Regions from separate parts of the Clostridium sp. MF28 genome, predicted to be linked through region 2. Evidence: a T-box and tRNA genes for the amino acid it is inferred to sense, from the RefSeq annotation. Region 2 holds a T-box; the other holds one or more tRNA genes.
The links. A T-box is a leader RNA that pairs with one kind of tRNA and senses whether it is charged. The one in region 2 lies ahead of argS (arginine--tRNA ligase), so its partner is inferred to be a tRNA-Arg.
Positions count from the first base shown of each region.

Region 1: it has a tRNA-Arg gene. The T-box ahead of argS (arginine--tRNA ligase) is inferred to sense a tRNA for this amino acid. The anticodon was not compared.

Region 1 is NZ_CP014331.1:1,198,050-1,206,368, forward strand. It holds gene AXY43_RS05155 (ABC transporter permease) at 1-601, opposite strand, end outside; gene AXY43_RS05160 (L-2-amino-thiazoline-4-carboxylic acid hydrolase) at 579-1,103, opposite strand; gene AXY43_RS05165 (amidohydrolase) at 1,096-2,430, opposite strand; gene AXY43_RS05170 (MarR family transcriptional regulator) at 2,611-3,066, opposite strand; gene AXY43_RS05175 (sigma-70 family RNA polymerase sigma factor) at 3,434-4,006, shown strand; tRNA gene AXY43_RS05180 (tRNA-Lys) at 4,298-4,373, opposite strand; tRNA gene AXY43_RS05185 (tRNA-His) at 4,453-4,528, opposite strand; tRNA gene AXY43_RS05190 (tRNA-Arg) at 4,536-4,612, opposite strand; tRNA gene AXY43_RS05195 (tRNA-Gly) at 4,650-4,723, opposite strand; gene AXY43_RS05200 (hypothetical protein) at 5,711-6,115, shown strand; gene AXY43_RS05205 (hypothetical protein) at 6,362-6,676, shown strand; gene AXY43_RS05210 (DMT family transporter) at 6,807-7,700, opposite strand; gene AXY43_RS05215 (AraC family transcriptional regulator) at 7,977-8,319, shown strand, end outside.
Region 2 is NZ_CP014331.1:4,576,605-4,584,923, forward strand. It holds gene AXY43_RS20050 (biotin--[acetyl-CoA-carboxylase] ligase) at 1-328, opposite strand, end outside; gene AXY43_RS20055 (phosphodiester glycosidase family protein) at 514-1,536, shown strand; gene AXY43_RS20060 (hypothetical protein) at 1,557-2,603, shown strand; gene AXY43_RS20065 (site-2 protease family protein) at 3,087-3,728, shown strand; T-box leader at 3,784-4,062, shown strand; gene argS (arginine--tRNA ligase) at 4,244-5,935, shown strand; gene AXY43_RS20075 (AI-2E family transporter) at 6,075-7,220, shown strand; gene AXY43_RS20080 (nitroreductase family protein) at 7,250-7,786, shown strand; gene AXY43_RS20085 (HAD-IB family hydrolase) at 8,048-8,319, shown strand, end outside.

The DNA.
Region 1 (8,319 bases), 2.8 Mb from region 2:
TTTCTGCAAATATTACTCCTGTTATTCCCGTAGCCGCTGTTACTCTAAGACCAGCAAATATGCTTGGTATTGCTGATGGTAATAACACTTTAAAAATTGTTTGAGTCTTTGATGCCTTAAATACTTTAGCTACTTTTATATAACTATTTGAAGTCTGCTTTGCTCCAGATATAGTATTAAAAAATATTGTAAAAAAACTAAACAGAAATACTAATATGACCTTGCTTGAAAAACCTATTCCAAACCAAATAGTAAGTAAAGGTATTATTGCGACTTTTGGTATTGACATTATTGCGGAAATAAAAGGCGAAAAGAAAGTATCTACCTTTGGAAATGCTACAAATACTAAGCCTAATCCAATACCTAAAATAATAGATATTCCATAACCTGTTAAGAACTCCAATATTGTTATAAAAATATTAGATATCAATATTTTTGCATTTAACACCTCTATTAATTCCTTTATAACTTGTGATGGTGCAGCCAGATATAATTTATTTATTTTCCCAGTAGAAACCAAATACTCAATTAATCCAAAAATCAATATTAAAAGTAAAATCTGCCCTAATATTATTTTCTTATTTGTTTTCTTTTTTTCCATAAGTATATTCCCCCTTTAGAAGCTCTTCTTTAGGAAAATATATCCTTTCACAGGATTTGTCTCCCCACAAGACATTTTGGGTTATTTTATGAGAAGTGTTTCCTGTAAATTCTTCAGCAACAGTAGTATCAGTAACATCGCAATACAAGGAAGCAAGTTCTTTAAACCATGGGTTTTCATCTAATCTTGAAATCCAAGCTTCTCCATATGGGCAATGTGATTCTTTTAATTCAGGTACCCATCCCAAAAAAGGAACATCAGTAAGCTTAATTATATTGTCTGGCACCAATTCTAAATTATTACTTTTTGCTTTTTCTCTCATCCTTTCTGCTCTTTCAATAGACCTCTCAAATAGGACTTTTTCTAATATTTCCTTTGTTTTATCTCCTCCCAATTCATCAGTTAGAACTTTTGAAAAATAAAAATATAAATCTGCAAAATGCCTGCACGCTGTTCTAACCTGCTCTATAGCATAATCTTTTTCAATGTTTTCATTACTCATTTCTATAATCCTCCTTAATCGTATTTTCAAGACTATTCATATAAGCTCTATATTCATCTACAGTAAATTTGGGCTTAAAGGTATTTTTAATTTTTTTAGCTTCATGAGCTTTTTCCTTTAAAAGTCTATAAGCTGTCAACGCCATTATTTTAGCTGTAGCTATATATGCAATTTCTTCATTTATTATTTTAAAATTTTCTGAATGCAATGCCCCTTCTACTCCGCCTGTTTCAAATTTTAATACAGGAATAATATGTGTTAAATCTCCTACATCAGTAGAACCTGCCAAGTGTGCACCAGAATCTATTTTCTTAACTGCCCCCTCTTTCACAACTTCCTTAGAAACATCTAATATAATTTCAGATGGCTCAATAGGTATTACTGGTAAATACCCAGGAAAAGTTTTTATTTCTATTTGTGCTCCAATAGCAAGAGCCCCTGCTTTGAAACTTCTGTCAACTTTCTTATTAGCATCTAAAATAGCTTCAATTGTTTTCCCTCTGACTAAAGTTTCTATAGTAACTTCACCTGGAATAACATTAACCAAATCTCCACCTTTTGTAACTATTGGGTGAACTCTAACTGAATCTTCATCCTTAAAAGTTTCCCGTTGATAAGCTAATGCATTTAACCCGATATTAGCTGCATTTAATGCATTAATCCCTAACTGAGGACTTCCAGCTGCATGAGCTTCTTTGCCTTTATACTTAATAAGTTTAGATACAAATCCATTAGTTGTTGTATCACCAACTATTACAGCTTCTTTATCTGGCCTTGAATGATGAGCAATTGCTATATCTACATCATCAAATTCTCCAATTCTAATAAGTTCACTTTTTCCCCCACCATATTGTATCGATCCCTTTTCTTTTAATGAATTTTTAAATTCAATCTCTCCATACTCCTCAGAAGGAACTGCAAAAAATATGACATTTCCATCTATATGTTGCTTTATCTCTTCATTCGCCAAAGCTATTGAGGCTCCTATTATTCCAGCCAGTTGTGCATGATGACCACAAGAATGACTTGCACCAGTTTCTTTATCTGCAAATGTATGACTTGGACATACTATAGCATCTAGTTCTCCAATCAGTGCTACATTTATTTCTTTAGTATTTACCTTTTTTAAATAGCCTTTAATACCTGTAATAGCTACATCCTTTTTTAAAACTTCTGTGTTTCGGCCTAATATTTCTGCTACCTTTTTAGACGTTTTTACTTCCTTGTAGCCTAACTCTGGATTTCTATAAATATCTCGTGCAAATTTTATTATTTCTTCTCTGTTGTTATCAATGATTTCTATAATTTTTTCTTCAATTCTATCCATTTATTTCCTCCTTATTTTGCTCTATAGTTTAGTATAAAAATTGTTTCTGTATGAAACCATCAGATATAAAAAAGGCTAAGTTTTAAAAAGAAAGTCAATAATCTTTCTTTTCAAAACTTAGCCTCCAGTCTTTCTGGTCAGCAAAATATTAAATTAATATAGTATTTTCATAAAATACATTCATTTTAAATATTGTTCTAATTCTTCAGTGTATTTCTTCAGAAAATTTACAATAAGCTTTTTTTCTTCTTCTGTATAATTATCAAATTCTTTATCAAACGATTGTGTTCTTGATATATGGTACTCATAATGCCCATTGAATGCTTTTAATCCTAGATCAGTCAATTTGAAGTAAATTTCCTTCTTATTATCTAGAAATTTATATTTCTTAATCATGCCTTCTTTTTCTAAGCGTTTTGTAATCTTTGAAACAGTACTTTTTGTAGTATTCATAATTTTTGCAATCTCAGTTGTATTTGCACTCTGATTTTTTTGTATTGCTTCAATCATATGTATATCTGACATATGCAATGGAACCCCACAATTTCCATAATCTTTTGGTCTTTTTTCAAGTTCACCGCTGATAAAAAACATTCTTCCTATCATCTCATCTAGTATAATGCTAAAATTATCCACTTAGACCTCCATTTTTTGTTTCTACGGGAAACAATGTGTTTAATTCATATTAATACTATATGATTAGTATGTCAATATTTTTTTATAAAAAACTTTTCAGTATAGTTACTATATTCATATTACAAAACTTTCCATAAATGCATTATTGTATTTAGATGAATAAATCACACATAAAATACTGATATTTCTAATAAAAATCTTACTTCAACCTAATCTAAAATAAATTAATATAATTTATTTTCTATTTTTATGCAAAATGTACATTCTCGGCCGTATATCTACATGTAGAAATTAACTTAACAATGAACACAACATATGTAAATTAATCAATTTATTTTGCAGCCATTAAGTGAGGAAGGAGGTTCATATGAATTTTGATTATATTGAAAATCTGGTGAGAAGATGTAAAAATAATGATGAAACCGCAAAAGAAAAATTAACTGATGAGTTTAAGCCTTTAATCTATAATATTTCAAAGAAAACTTTTGTTGATGGATATAGCATTTATGATATTCAGCAGGAATGTTATAAATCACTTTTTAAATCTGTTTCCATGTACGATTTGGAGAAGCATAGGTTTGTTGCTTATGCTACTAATGCAATAAAGAATAATGTAAATGATTTAATTAGGAAAATGAATTTCAGAAGTTCTACTGATAGTAATGATGCTTTAAGTTATCATGATAACTTTGAAGAAGATATTCCTTCACAAGAAATATCTATCGAAGCTTCATTATGTGAAATCTGTGATTATGAAGATTTAAATTTAGCTCTTAAAAATCTAAGTGAAGAAGAAATTGAACTTATAAATTTTGTATTCTACAAAAATCATACTGTTAAGGAATATGCTTATTTTAAAGATATGTGCTACTCTACAGCCGTTTTGAAAAAGAAAACTATTTTAAGAAAAATATTTAATAGCATCCCAGTATATTATTAAAATCTAACAGCTCTAAGGTTAACATTTACCTTAGAGCTGTTATTTTTATTATATATGCTGTCATGAATTTCAAATTTTCGCATTTTAATTCTAAGTTATCATTTTTCTTAACCTTTACAAGAGATAGCATAAACTTAAATAATACAAAAAAACTAATTCTTGGGCTATATATTTCCTCTGCCTACAAAGTCATCTGTAAATTTGACTTGATATAATTTTTACTAAATAATAAAAAACCTAAAGCATCAAAGTATATTTAACTATACCTTTTCTACCTTAGGTTAAACAATTTGGTGGCTCACCCGGGAATCGAACCCGGGACACCATGATTAAAAGTCATGTGCTCTACCGACTGAGCTAGTGAACCAGAATAATAATTATAATAGAATGCTTTTACAAATAATTAAGCTAAATCAATTGCCTTGCAGCCTACTAATATTTTTACATGGGGTGAACGATGGGACTCGAACCCACGACAACCAGTGCCACAAACTGGCGCTCTACCAACTGAACTACGTTCACCATTATATGGTGCGTTTTAAGGGATTCGAACCCCTGGCCCACGCCTTAGAAGGGCGTTGCTCTATCCAGCTGAGCTAAAAACGCATATTATTTATTATGTTGCAAACTCTTTAATTTTTTTTGGAGCGGGTAGTGGGAATCGAACCCACCTTTCCAGCTTGGAAGGCTGGAGTATTACCGATATACGATACCCGCAACTAATCTGCTTGTTTATTATATGTTACATGATTATAGGTTGTCAACATAAAAATTTATTTTTTTCAAATAAAGTGCTGAATATTGTATTTTTTTCCGCAAATTCACCGTATTTGTAAACCTATCACTTAGCAGTATCACACGCCTTGACTTTTTTCTTCGCTAAATTAATATAAATTTATAAATATATTTAAATTTCTATCTCGTTGAGTATAATGCTTTTCAATAATAAGTTTATATTTGAAATTTTAGTAATCAAACTGCTTAATAAATAATCTAATATTAAAACTTAATTATTTTATTTAACCAAGTTTTAATATTAAATTAGAATTCACTCTCAATTATTTATTAGCCTCTTATTTTTTATTACATGTCTTATTAAATCAAACCATAAAATAAAAATGTTAACATATGTGCTATATATATTTATAGTTATAGAATATTATCCTGATAAACTGTATCTAATTACAGTATCACTATCTAACTAAATTCTAAATGGTTCAACTAATACTTTTTTAATTTACTCTCCTCCCAAATTTATTTTCATATTAGTTTGTTATTGCCTTAAATATTTTTTATTACCTTCTAAAAAATCCAACCATATATTATACTCCACTAGAAGTTGTTAATTTAAATACTAACCTCTTCTTAAGCCGCATTTTTCAAGCATATTCTGAAGAATATATATTCGTATATGGTAATATTCTTTAGAATATTTATTCTCTAGAGTATTTATTCTTCAGAATAAATATTGTGAAGAATATTAGAATATTCTCTATTTCTGCATATATCCTAAGTGAGATAAATGAAAATTCAAAAGATCTCTTCAAAAAAGTTATCCTGCAAAAAGTTAGAGCTCAAATTTTTCATTTGATTAACAGAATTCTTTCATTTGATCTTTTATATTTAGAAGCATGCATTTCTTTTATCATTTATAGAAAGAATGTACAAAAAATTTATTATGATATTTAGTAAAGGAGAACACTTATGAGTAAAAGAAAACAAAATGAACTACCAAAAAATGATTTTGCTCCAGATGAGAATGAAGAAATAATTGGTTTTACACCTGAACCAGTCATTTCTGGCAAGTGCATTTCATCTTTTTCATTTGATGATGATGAAGCAGCATCTACCCAAAATGTTAAAGCATCTAATTCTAATATTCTTGCAGATAATAGAAAAGTTTCATTAGCAAATGGCATGGCTCCACCTATTGATGGTGAATTCCTAGATACTAAACGAACTTATATGCTTAGATCTTCTACTGTTAGAAAAGTTAATGAATTAAAGAGCAGGCATCCTGACTTAAATACCTATGTAAGTACTATAGTGGACATGGCTATAGCTCACTACTATAATTACATAGTAAATGAATGCGAAAAAAAAGAATAATCTACTAGGGTGTAATAGATCATTCTAAATACTTGTTATCATCTATTTAATAAGGGGTAAATAATGATTAACTATCTTATAAATTTATAATACAGGATGAATATGTCATTTGTATGACAAGCTATAATTTTCTAAATCAGTTATTAGAATTTTGTAATAATTTATTTTTCTTAACTTGCTATAATATATTTTGAATATATTTTCACCGCTTTCAAATACTATAAATTATGAAAGGTGGCGAGTATAATGAAAAAATTTATTGTTATATTTTCTATTTTTTTATTCTTATTACTTAGCATAAATACAGTAAATGCTTTTGCTGCTAGTAAAACTTTAACTCAAGGGCTGTATACCTTAAAAGACTCAGGCTTATCAGCAGGCATTGATTATAATGTTGAAAATAATTCTTCTGGTAGAGCCATACTTCTTATAGTTGATAGCACTCAATTAATACAGGAGCTAATTCGTTTTGAACCTAATTCTCGCAAATATATCATGAAACCGCTAAATTATGGGGATATAATTATAATAGTTACTACGGGTAATTTAGAATTCTCTTAATGAGTATACTTATGATTTTATCAATACCTGCTGACTCATTGTCATCCAGCTATCTATTAATCTACTTAAGCATTTTGTATTAATATGCTGATATATTGAACTAATTTTCATTCTATATTGAAACAACTTTTTATTGCTTTATACGAGACAAAATTATAATTGTAGTTATAATACATGCCGTTCCAATCCATTGTGCTATTCCAAGCTCTTCATGTAACCATAATACAGATAATATAGCAGCCGATAAAGGTTCAGCTGATGATAATATACTTGACTCTGTCGGCTTTATATAATTTAAACTTTCTAAAAAGCAAGTAAAAGCAATTAACGTTCCAAATAATACTACAAATATAATAGCTAATATTGAATTAGTAGACCAAATTCCAGTGCAATTCCATGGCTGCTCAATAAAGCTGAAGGCTATTCCTCCTATTAACATCCCCCACCCAACTACTAATATGGATCCCCATTTTCTAAGAAGTAAGCGAGGTTGTAAAGTATAAAAGGCTGCTGCAAATGCTGCTGCAATTCCCCAAAACAATGCCAACCTTGAAATAGATATACTATGAATATTCCCCTTTGTAATTATAAAAAATGTCCCTAGCATTGCTAGTCCAATAGCAATAATTTCTTTAAGCTTTGGAATTTTTTTATTACGAATGGCTAAATAACAAGTAATTATTACTGGTGATGAATATTGAAGTATTGTTGCTGTTGCTGCATTCCCATATTTAATGGCTGCAAAATATGTATATTGTACACCTAGCATGCCTAATATACTAAAAAATATAAGACTCAAAGCATCATTCTTACTTTTCCATACTTTCCATATATTTTGCTCACCTTTCATAAAAGTATATAATAATAAAATTATTCCCGATGATAATAAACGTATTACAACAAGCCACTCTGGACTAAATCCCTTTTTCTGAAATAAGTATTGAGCAGCAGTACCTGATATTCCCCATAACATGGCTCCTATGATTACCAGGATTATTCCTTTTATCCTTGGCTGAAAGTTCACTATACTTCCTCCTTTTTGTATTTATTCTTAATTAACTTATATATATTGCAAAAATAATTCTTCATCATAATTCTAAAAATATTACAATAATTTTAGCCGTAATTGTGAAATTTGAATTATGAATTGGACATATATAATCATTTGCAATATATATTTTAGCTAATTGCAATTATATTGATTTAATATAACAAATATGTAATAATTTTATTATTATTTATGGCATTAAACAATTAATATATTGTCAGAAATTAAAACTATATTAGCGAGATGATAAATATGCAAGCAACAAGAATAGAAGTAAATGATAATTTGCAAGAAACAGTAAAACATGGTTCTCATGATTTTCCACTAGCAATTTATACTGACAAATTTAATCTGTTTGAAGATGGATATATAAGATGGCATTGGCATAAGGAAGTACAATTTTCATATTCACTTTATGATAAAGTAGTAGTTTTTATTGAAGATGAAGAAATAATATTATCTCCAGGTGAAGGAATTATGATAAATTCAAATGTACTTCATCAAATTAAACCATATGAAAATATCGATTGTATGATGTTTTCCATTGATTTTGATTCAACTTTAATTGGAGGAAGTGAAGAATCCCTTATTGAAA
Region 2 (8,319 bases):
CAATTACTATAGTACCGTGTTCGATTTCTTTCTGTGCAAGCTCTTTTGCTTTAATATTTGTAGAATCTATTTCATCAAAGTAAACTATGCTTTTTCCAATAGCAGATGTTTTTAATAAAGGTAGAATTTCATTTTTATTTAATAAATCAGGAGAATTAAGTAATTTGTATCCCTTATTAGAAATTCCTTCTATTATATAGCCTTTTAATTTTAAGTTTTTTATATGTTTCCATATAGCAGTTCGTGAAACATTTAAAGTAGAACTTAGGTATTCGCCAGAAACATAATCTTGAGATTTTTTTAATTCATTTAAAATTTTATCTTCCATTTATATATACCTCCTAAGACTAATTATAACATAATGTGAGTATTTAAAAGCAAAATCCAAGTACCAAATAGAATAAAATGCTGGAAAAATGAAATTATTGTAATCTAATTGAAAATATTATATAATTAGGTCTGGTGTAATTTTTATAAATGCAACTAAAATGCATTTTTAGAGAGGATAATAAAATGGATATAAATAGAAAAAATAAGAAATCTAAGGTAAAAAAAAGCAAGAAAAGAGTAAATAAGATTTCATTTAAGACATTAGCTATATTTTTTGCATTTGAATTATTTTTTACTGGATGTACATTCCCATTTTTACTTTTATATGGACCATTTGATAATGCGAAAAGCCAATATGTTGGAGCAGCAATGACTTCAATGAGTCATCAATATCTGGCTACATGGTTCTTATCAGATAAAAAAATAGCAGAAATTATGGGAGAAAACTCAACTGAAGAAACTAGTGAAACTACCAATATATCTGATATTAAAGTTCCAAAGGTTAAAGATGATACTATAGAACTTCATGATATAGAAAATTCTAAGTATAATGGTTATTATTTGGTGGTAAAAGACCCAACAAGAGTTAAAATTGGAGTAAGTTCTAAATTGGGAGTTGAAGGTGAAACTACATCAACAATTGCTGAAAACAATGATGCTATAGCTGCTATTAATGGGGGAGCATTTACAGATCAATCATCTGCTGCTCAGTGGACAGGAAATGGTGGATTGGCATCAGGAATTGTAATGACTGGTGGTGAAGTGAAAGTTAATGATGTAGGAGATAACCCAACAACAACTTTTGGGATAGATAAAAATGGAGTAATGGTTGTAGGTGATTATACAGTAGATAAACTTAAAGAACTTGGAATTCAAGAAGCTTTAAGTTTTGGTCCGGCATTAATAATTAATGGAAATATGGTAAAGATAAACGGTGATGGAGGATTTGGGACAGCCCCTAAAACTGCTATAGGACAAATGAAGGATGGCTCAATAATTCTCCTAGTTATAGATGGTAGAGAAATTGGAAGCATAGGAGCAACATTAAAGGAATTACAAGAAATTATGCATCAGCTAGGTGCATGGAATGCAATGAACTTGGATGGTGGAAAATCGACAACATTGTATTACTATGGAGAAGTTAGAAATAAACCATCAAATAGTATGGGAGAAAGAACTATTCCAACAGCAGTTATTGTTAAATAAACAGAAGGTGAGGTAGAATTATGAAGATGTTTAAGAAGATAACTGCATGGGCATTGTTATCTATACTATTACAAATTTCTGGCTTATATATTTTAGAAAATTTTATTTTTAAGCATACGTCAGAATTTAAAAGTAATAAAATAGAAGTTCAAAAAAAGGATAATACAAAAGATATTTCAGCATCTATTCCGGGAAGTGCAAAAGATACTAAAATATCAGATGATGGTAAATACATATGTTACCAGGATGGCGAAAGTGTGTATTTGGAAGATACCAAGACGGGAACAAGTAATCCAATTACAACGGAAAAAAAGGGTACAATTATGTATTATGATTGGCTTTTAGAAAGAGATATACTAGTAATAGCTCAGAAGATTGAAAAAGATGGGGAATCTAAAGTTCAGCTTATAACATATAATGCTAAAGATTTAACAGAAACAGTTGCAAGTAAAGAAGATATTTGCACATACCAAGAGGGTATGGAAGTTAAAAAGATAACCACTTCTGTCTTTACAGGTGTATTTTATGTAGAAATATATACAGGTGGTTTAAAGAGCGCAGTTTATAGATTTGATAGAGATTATGAAAGAAAAAAGGTTCCTCTAGCAGTTAATGTTTTAGGAAATATGAAAGTAATGCCTCACAACGATAGATTAATATATGAAGATAAGTTGAATAGTAAATTTTTTGTTACCAGCCCCAATAAGCAATTAACATTTAGTGGTAATAAAAATCTGACACTTCTTGGAATCGACAGAAATGATGTGATTTATATTGGTGAGCTTAACGGTGATAAAATTACCAGTATCACTTATGGAAAAGTTGATGAAGATACAGCAAATTGGAAAAAGGCAACACTTGATTCGGTTGTAAGTGCTAATGACTTGTATTTTAGTAATAAAAGTGAAATACTAGTTAATGATAATCTTAAAGGTAGTGTCAAGAATTTAAGTACAGGAAAAGAAGTTGAATATGAAGGAAAACTTGTTCAGATTAAAGAAGATTTCATAGCGACTGAAGATAATAGCGGAAAATTAGTTTATAAAAGTTTAAATAATAGTAAATAAAGATGGTAAATAAAGAGTGTTTAATTAAATTGAAATTAAACACTCTTTATTAAATTAGATCTTATAATGTATATGTTGTAACTGAGTTTCTACCTTTTGTCTTAATTGAGCATTTGTTTTACTAAAATTTTAAATGTAGGTTTATTAGTACAACATATAGAACAATGTTCTGATATAAACTAATAAGTGCATTTACATTGTTGATAGTAATCTTTTATGATATAATGTTGGGAATAAATAGTAAGCAATATATACATTTTATATAAACATTTAAGACACTATAATAGCGTAAGGAAGATAAAAAATATATATACCTAAAAAGTTTAATTTATAAAAGTTTATCTTAAACTATTAGGTAACAAAAATGAATAAGTCTATAAGAACAGAGTAATATTATTTAGTTGAAATATATATGTTCTTTTAATAGGATTTGTTCTAAGTATGATATAATATAAAACATACATATCGAAAAAGGAGGAAAACATGAATTCAGTACTTAATATGATTTTAATGATTCCAGGGATGCTTATCGCTTTTACATTTCATGAATATGCACATGCATTAATAGCAGATAGAATGGGAGATAAGACACCAAGGTTTCAAGGAAGATTGACTTTAAATCCAATTGCGCATATTGATCCTATAGGATTTGTGGCTGTACTTATCTTTAGCTTTGGATGGGCAAAGCCAGTACAAACTAATCCATCGGCATATAAAAACTATTATAAAGATGACTTGAAAGTAAGTTTAGCTGGACCAATTGCAAATTTTTTAGTTGCCATAGCAACTTCAATAGTTTTGGGACTTTATTATAGTTTTGCATATAGATTTTTACCAGATGCATTAGCTGGTGTTTTAGAGCGAATGATATATATGACGCTTGTTATTAATGTAAATATAGGATTATTTAATTTGATACCAATACCAGGACTAGATGGCTTTAGTCTTTTAAGAGATTTAAGTCCAAATACGTTCTATAGATTTGAAGAAAAATTTTATCAATATCAAATGTTCATTATGTTAGCGTTAATCTTTGTTGGAGGAAGAATAATTTCTATACCAGCCGGCGTTATACGTAATATGCTTTTAGGGATTACTAATTTAATAACACGTTTCCTATTTTAAAAATAAAGTTGACAAAATTTAAGATAATTTGTATAATTTATTATCATTAATATTGAAAAATTCTAAGAAGAGGAAAGTAGTTTAATTAATTCCTTTAGCGAATAGGGAGATGGTGTAAGCCCTATGGATAGATTAAGTGAAAAGAGCCTTGGAGAAATCACCTGAAATAAGTAGTTGAAAAGATAATAATCTAATATAGCTGGTATGATATATTAATTATTATTTTTAAACCTTTAGTAGGGCTGGTCGCAAGTTAAATTGCGTTAAAAGTTGAGAGGTATTTTATTTATATAAAATACAATAAGAGTGGTACCGCGGATAATTCGTCTCTTTTTATTTAAGAGGCGGATTTTTTTTGTTCTTTAGAAATCTATATCGAAGTTAAATTTGTGCATTTATTATGAGAAATACTGACTAAGAAAATTAAATTTTGAGAAAGAATAAAGAAATACATTCTTACAAATTATAAAGTTATTTAATTTATGAAGAGTTTGTCTAAATATAAGGAGGATATTATGGATTATAAAAGTAAAGTTGCAGAACTAATAAAAAAACATGTGGAATTAGAAATTGAAGCTATTGAAAAATTGATTGAAATACCGCCAAAGCCAGAAATGGGAGATTATGCATTTCCATGTTTCCAATTGTCAAAGGTTATGAGAAAAGCTCCAAATATGATAGCAGAAGAATTGAAGAATTCTATGTCAACTGATGGATTTGAAAGAATTGAGAATTTAGGGCCATATGTTAACTTCTTCGTTGATAAAGGAGTATTTGCAGAAAATACGATCAAAAAGGTTTTAGCAGATGGAGAAAATTATGGAGCATCAAATATAGGGGAAGGGAAAACAGTTTGCGTTGAATATTCTTCGCCTAATATAGCAAAACCTTTTCATGTTGGTCACTTATTCACTACAGCTATAGGTAATTCTTTATATAAGATGTTTAAGAAGGAAGGATATAATACTGTAGGATTGAATCACTTGGGAGATTGGGGAACTCAATTTGGTAAGCTTATAAGTGCGTATGATAGATGGGTAGACGAAGAGGCATTAGAAAAGGCTCCAATTGATGAATTACTTAGAATATATGTTAAATTCCACGAAGAGGCTGAAAAAGATCCTTCATTAGAAGATGAAGCAAGAGCAAATTTTAAGGCACTAGAGACTGGTGATGAAAAAGCAACAGCACTTTGGACTAGATTTAGAGAGTTGAGCTTAAAAGAATTTGAAAGAGTTTATAACATTTTAGGAGTTAAATTTGATTCATTAGCTGGAGAAGCATTTTATAATGATAAGATGGATGTTGTTGTTGATGAATTGAAAGAAAAAGGACTTCTTGTAGAAAGTAATGGGGCTCAAGTTGTAATGCTTGAAGAATATAATATGCCGCCTTGTATAGTACTTAAAGGTGATGGTGCATCGATATATGCTACAAGAGACTTAGCAGCTGCTATGTATAGAAAGAAAACTTATGATTTTCATAAATGTGTTTATGTAGTTGGAACGCCTCAAGCACTTCACTTCAAACAAGTATTTAAAGTGTTAGAACTTGCAGGACATGAATGGTCTAAAGACTGTGTTCATGTAGGCTTTGGGTTAGTTAAATTTGCAGATAGAAAACTTTCAACTAGAAATGGATCGATTGTTTTACTTGATGATTTACTTCGTGAAGCTGTAGAGAAGACAATGGAAGTTATAAATGAAAAAAATCCAGAACTTGAAAATAAAGAGGAAGTTGCAAAGAAAATTGGTGTCGGAGCAGTAATCTTTACTTATCTTAAAAACTCAAGAGAAAAAGATATTGTTTTTGATTGGAAGGAAATATTATCATTTGATGGAGAAACTGGCCCATATGTTCAATATTCATATGCAAGAGGAAATAGTATATTAAACAGAGGTAAAGAATGTACTGGAACTGTTGACTATAGTAAATTATCTTCAAAAGAAGAATTTGAGTTAGTTAAGAGTATAGCTAACTTTAATAGCGTAATAACTTTAGCCTTAGATAAGTTAGAACCTTCAATATTAACAAGATACGTAATTGAAGTTGCAAAAGGATTTAATAAATTCTATAATGCGCATTCGGTATTGAACTTAGAAGATGAGGATTTAAAAGCTACAAGATTAAACTTAGTTAAAGCAAGTTTACAAGTAATAAAAAATGGATTAGAGTTACTTGGAATAGATGTAGTAGAAAAAATGTAGTTATTTAATATTAAATTTATTATAATTTTTTGAAATAGAGGGATGTCTTATGTAGCAACCCTCTATTTTTTGACTCGTTAATTTCTTTTATATGCCTTAAAAAATGATATATGGTATAATTGAAAAAAGCATGGAAAGGATGTGGAATGAATTGTTTATAAATAGAAATATTAAATATAGGGATATATTAATATTTGCTTTAATAGGTGTAATTGGATACAAACTTATAGATAATTATAATTTTTTCTTTGATATAGGCAGAAAAGTTTTATCTATTATGTCACCTTTTATATATGCTATTATTTGTGCTTATATATTAAATCCAGTAGTAAGTTTTTTTGAAAATAATTTTAAAACTAAAAGAGCAATATCGATATTGATTACATATTTTATAATTATAGCTTTAATTATTATAATATTATTTTTTACGATACCAAGTATAGTAGATAGTATAGTAAATATAACTAGAGAAATGCCGGCCTATGTGGAAATTATACAAAAGTGGATCAATACTCTTCTTCAAAATGAAAGAATAAAGACACTGATTGTACAAGCGGGACTTTTAAATAAGCTACAGGAAATGTCAAGCCAGATAGGAAGTGTAACAATAGGACTACTACAAAATTTTATTATGTACTTATTATCATTTACATCAAATTTAGTTAGTGTGATTTTTGGTTTTTTAATTTCAATTTATGTTTTAATGGATAAAGAAAAGTTGTTAAAACGTGCTAGAACCATAACATATATGATTTTTAATGAAGAAAAGGGGAATAAGTTAGTTACATTTATTAGAACCTATAATAAAATGATAGGAGTTTATATAGGGATAAAAGCAATTGATTCAGCAATAATAGGTTTTATATCACTTATAGGTCTATTAATTGTTGGGGAACCCTATGCACCACTAATAGCCCTGATAGAAGGGATTACTAATATGATTCCTTATTTTGGACCACTTATTGGTGAAGTAGTCGGTGCGGGAGTTGCAATCTTTGTTTCACCTATGAAGGCTTTTATGGTATTCATACTTTTACTTTGTATTCATCTTTTTGATGCTTGGTACCTTGATCCTAAGCTTATAGGGAAAAAGGTTGGAGTCAGTCCATTAGGGATAATATTAGGAGTTGCAATAGGCGGTGGCTTTTGGGGACCTTTTGGAATGCTTCTAGGATCACCTACAATGGCAACCATAAAAATATATTATGAGAAAACAGTAGAGGAGTTTAGAAAAAAGAATCCAGGATTAGTTAAGAAAGAAAGTCTTGGAGAAATTGATTTATAAAAGATTATAAAGAATTTAGGAGAAGTTTTATGAAGGAATTTATTGATTTATTAAATGAACGTCAAAGTTGTAGAAAGTATTTAAATAAACCTGTTGAAAAAGAAAAGTTAGTAAAATGTATTGAGGCTGCCAGATTAGCTCCATCAGCATGTAATAGCCAACCATGGCATTTTGTAGTAGTTAATAATAAAGAGCTAGTACCTAAGGTTTCAGAATGCCTACAGGATGCAGTTATGAATAAATTTACTACAGAATGTCCAGCTTTTATAATAGTGGTGGAGGAAAGTGGAAATTTAACTTCACGAGCTGGAGCATTAATTAAACAGCAGGATTATAGATCTGTTGATATTGGGATTGCAACTGAGCATATATGTTTAGCGGCAACAGAACAAAATTTAGGTACTTGTATTTTAGGTTGGTTTAATGAAAAAGAACTAAAGAAACTTTTAAATATAAATAAATTAAAGCGAATTAGATTAGTAGTGGCTGTTGGATATCCAGAAAATGATAATATAAGAAAAAAAGTGAGAAAGAATATAGATGAAATTCTAACTTTTATAGAATAGTCATGGATAAATTTTAACGACACTATCAATAATAAATATATTTGGTAGTGTTTTTACTTATACAATTTATATGATATATTTCAAAAATAATTCTTTATCATAATTCAAAAAATATTGCAAGAATTTCCGTCGTGATTGTGAAGCGTGAAATGTGCATTGTGAATTGCAACATATATATTTAAATTAATCAGATAGATTTTATAAGCTTTTCTGAAATGAAAAAATAAAGTATAATAAATAAGTATAAAAGGATGTGAGTTAATGGCAAATATAGGTGCGTTTTTTGATTTAGATGGAACTTTATACAGAGAAGGACTAATAACAGAAGTATTTAAAAAGATGGTTAAATATGAAATTATAGGTTCAGAAAGATGGTATAATGATTTAAGGCCTTACTTTATGAAGTGGGATAAGAGGCAAGGTGATTATGATCAATACCTGTTGAAAATGATTGATATATATATTGAGTCAATTAAAGGATTACAGAAGTATCAAATGGAATATATAGCTAAGAAAGTTGTAGAACAAAAGGG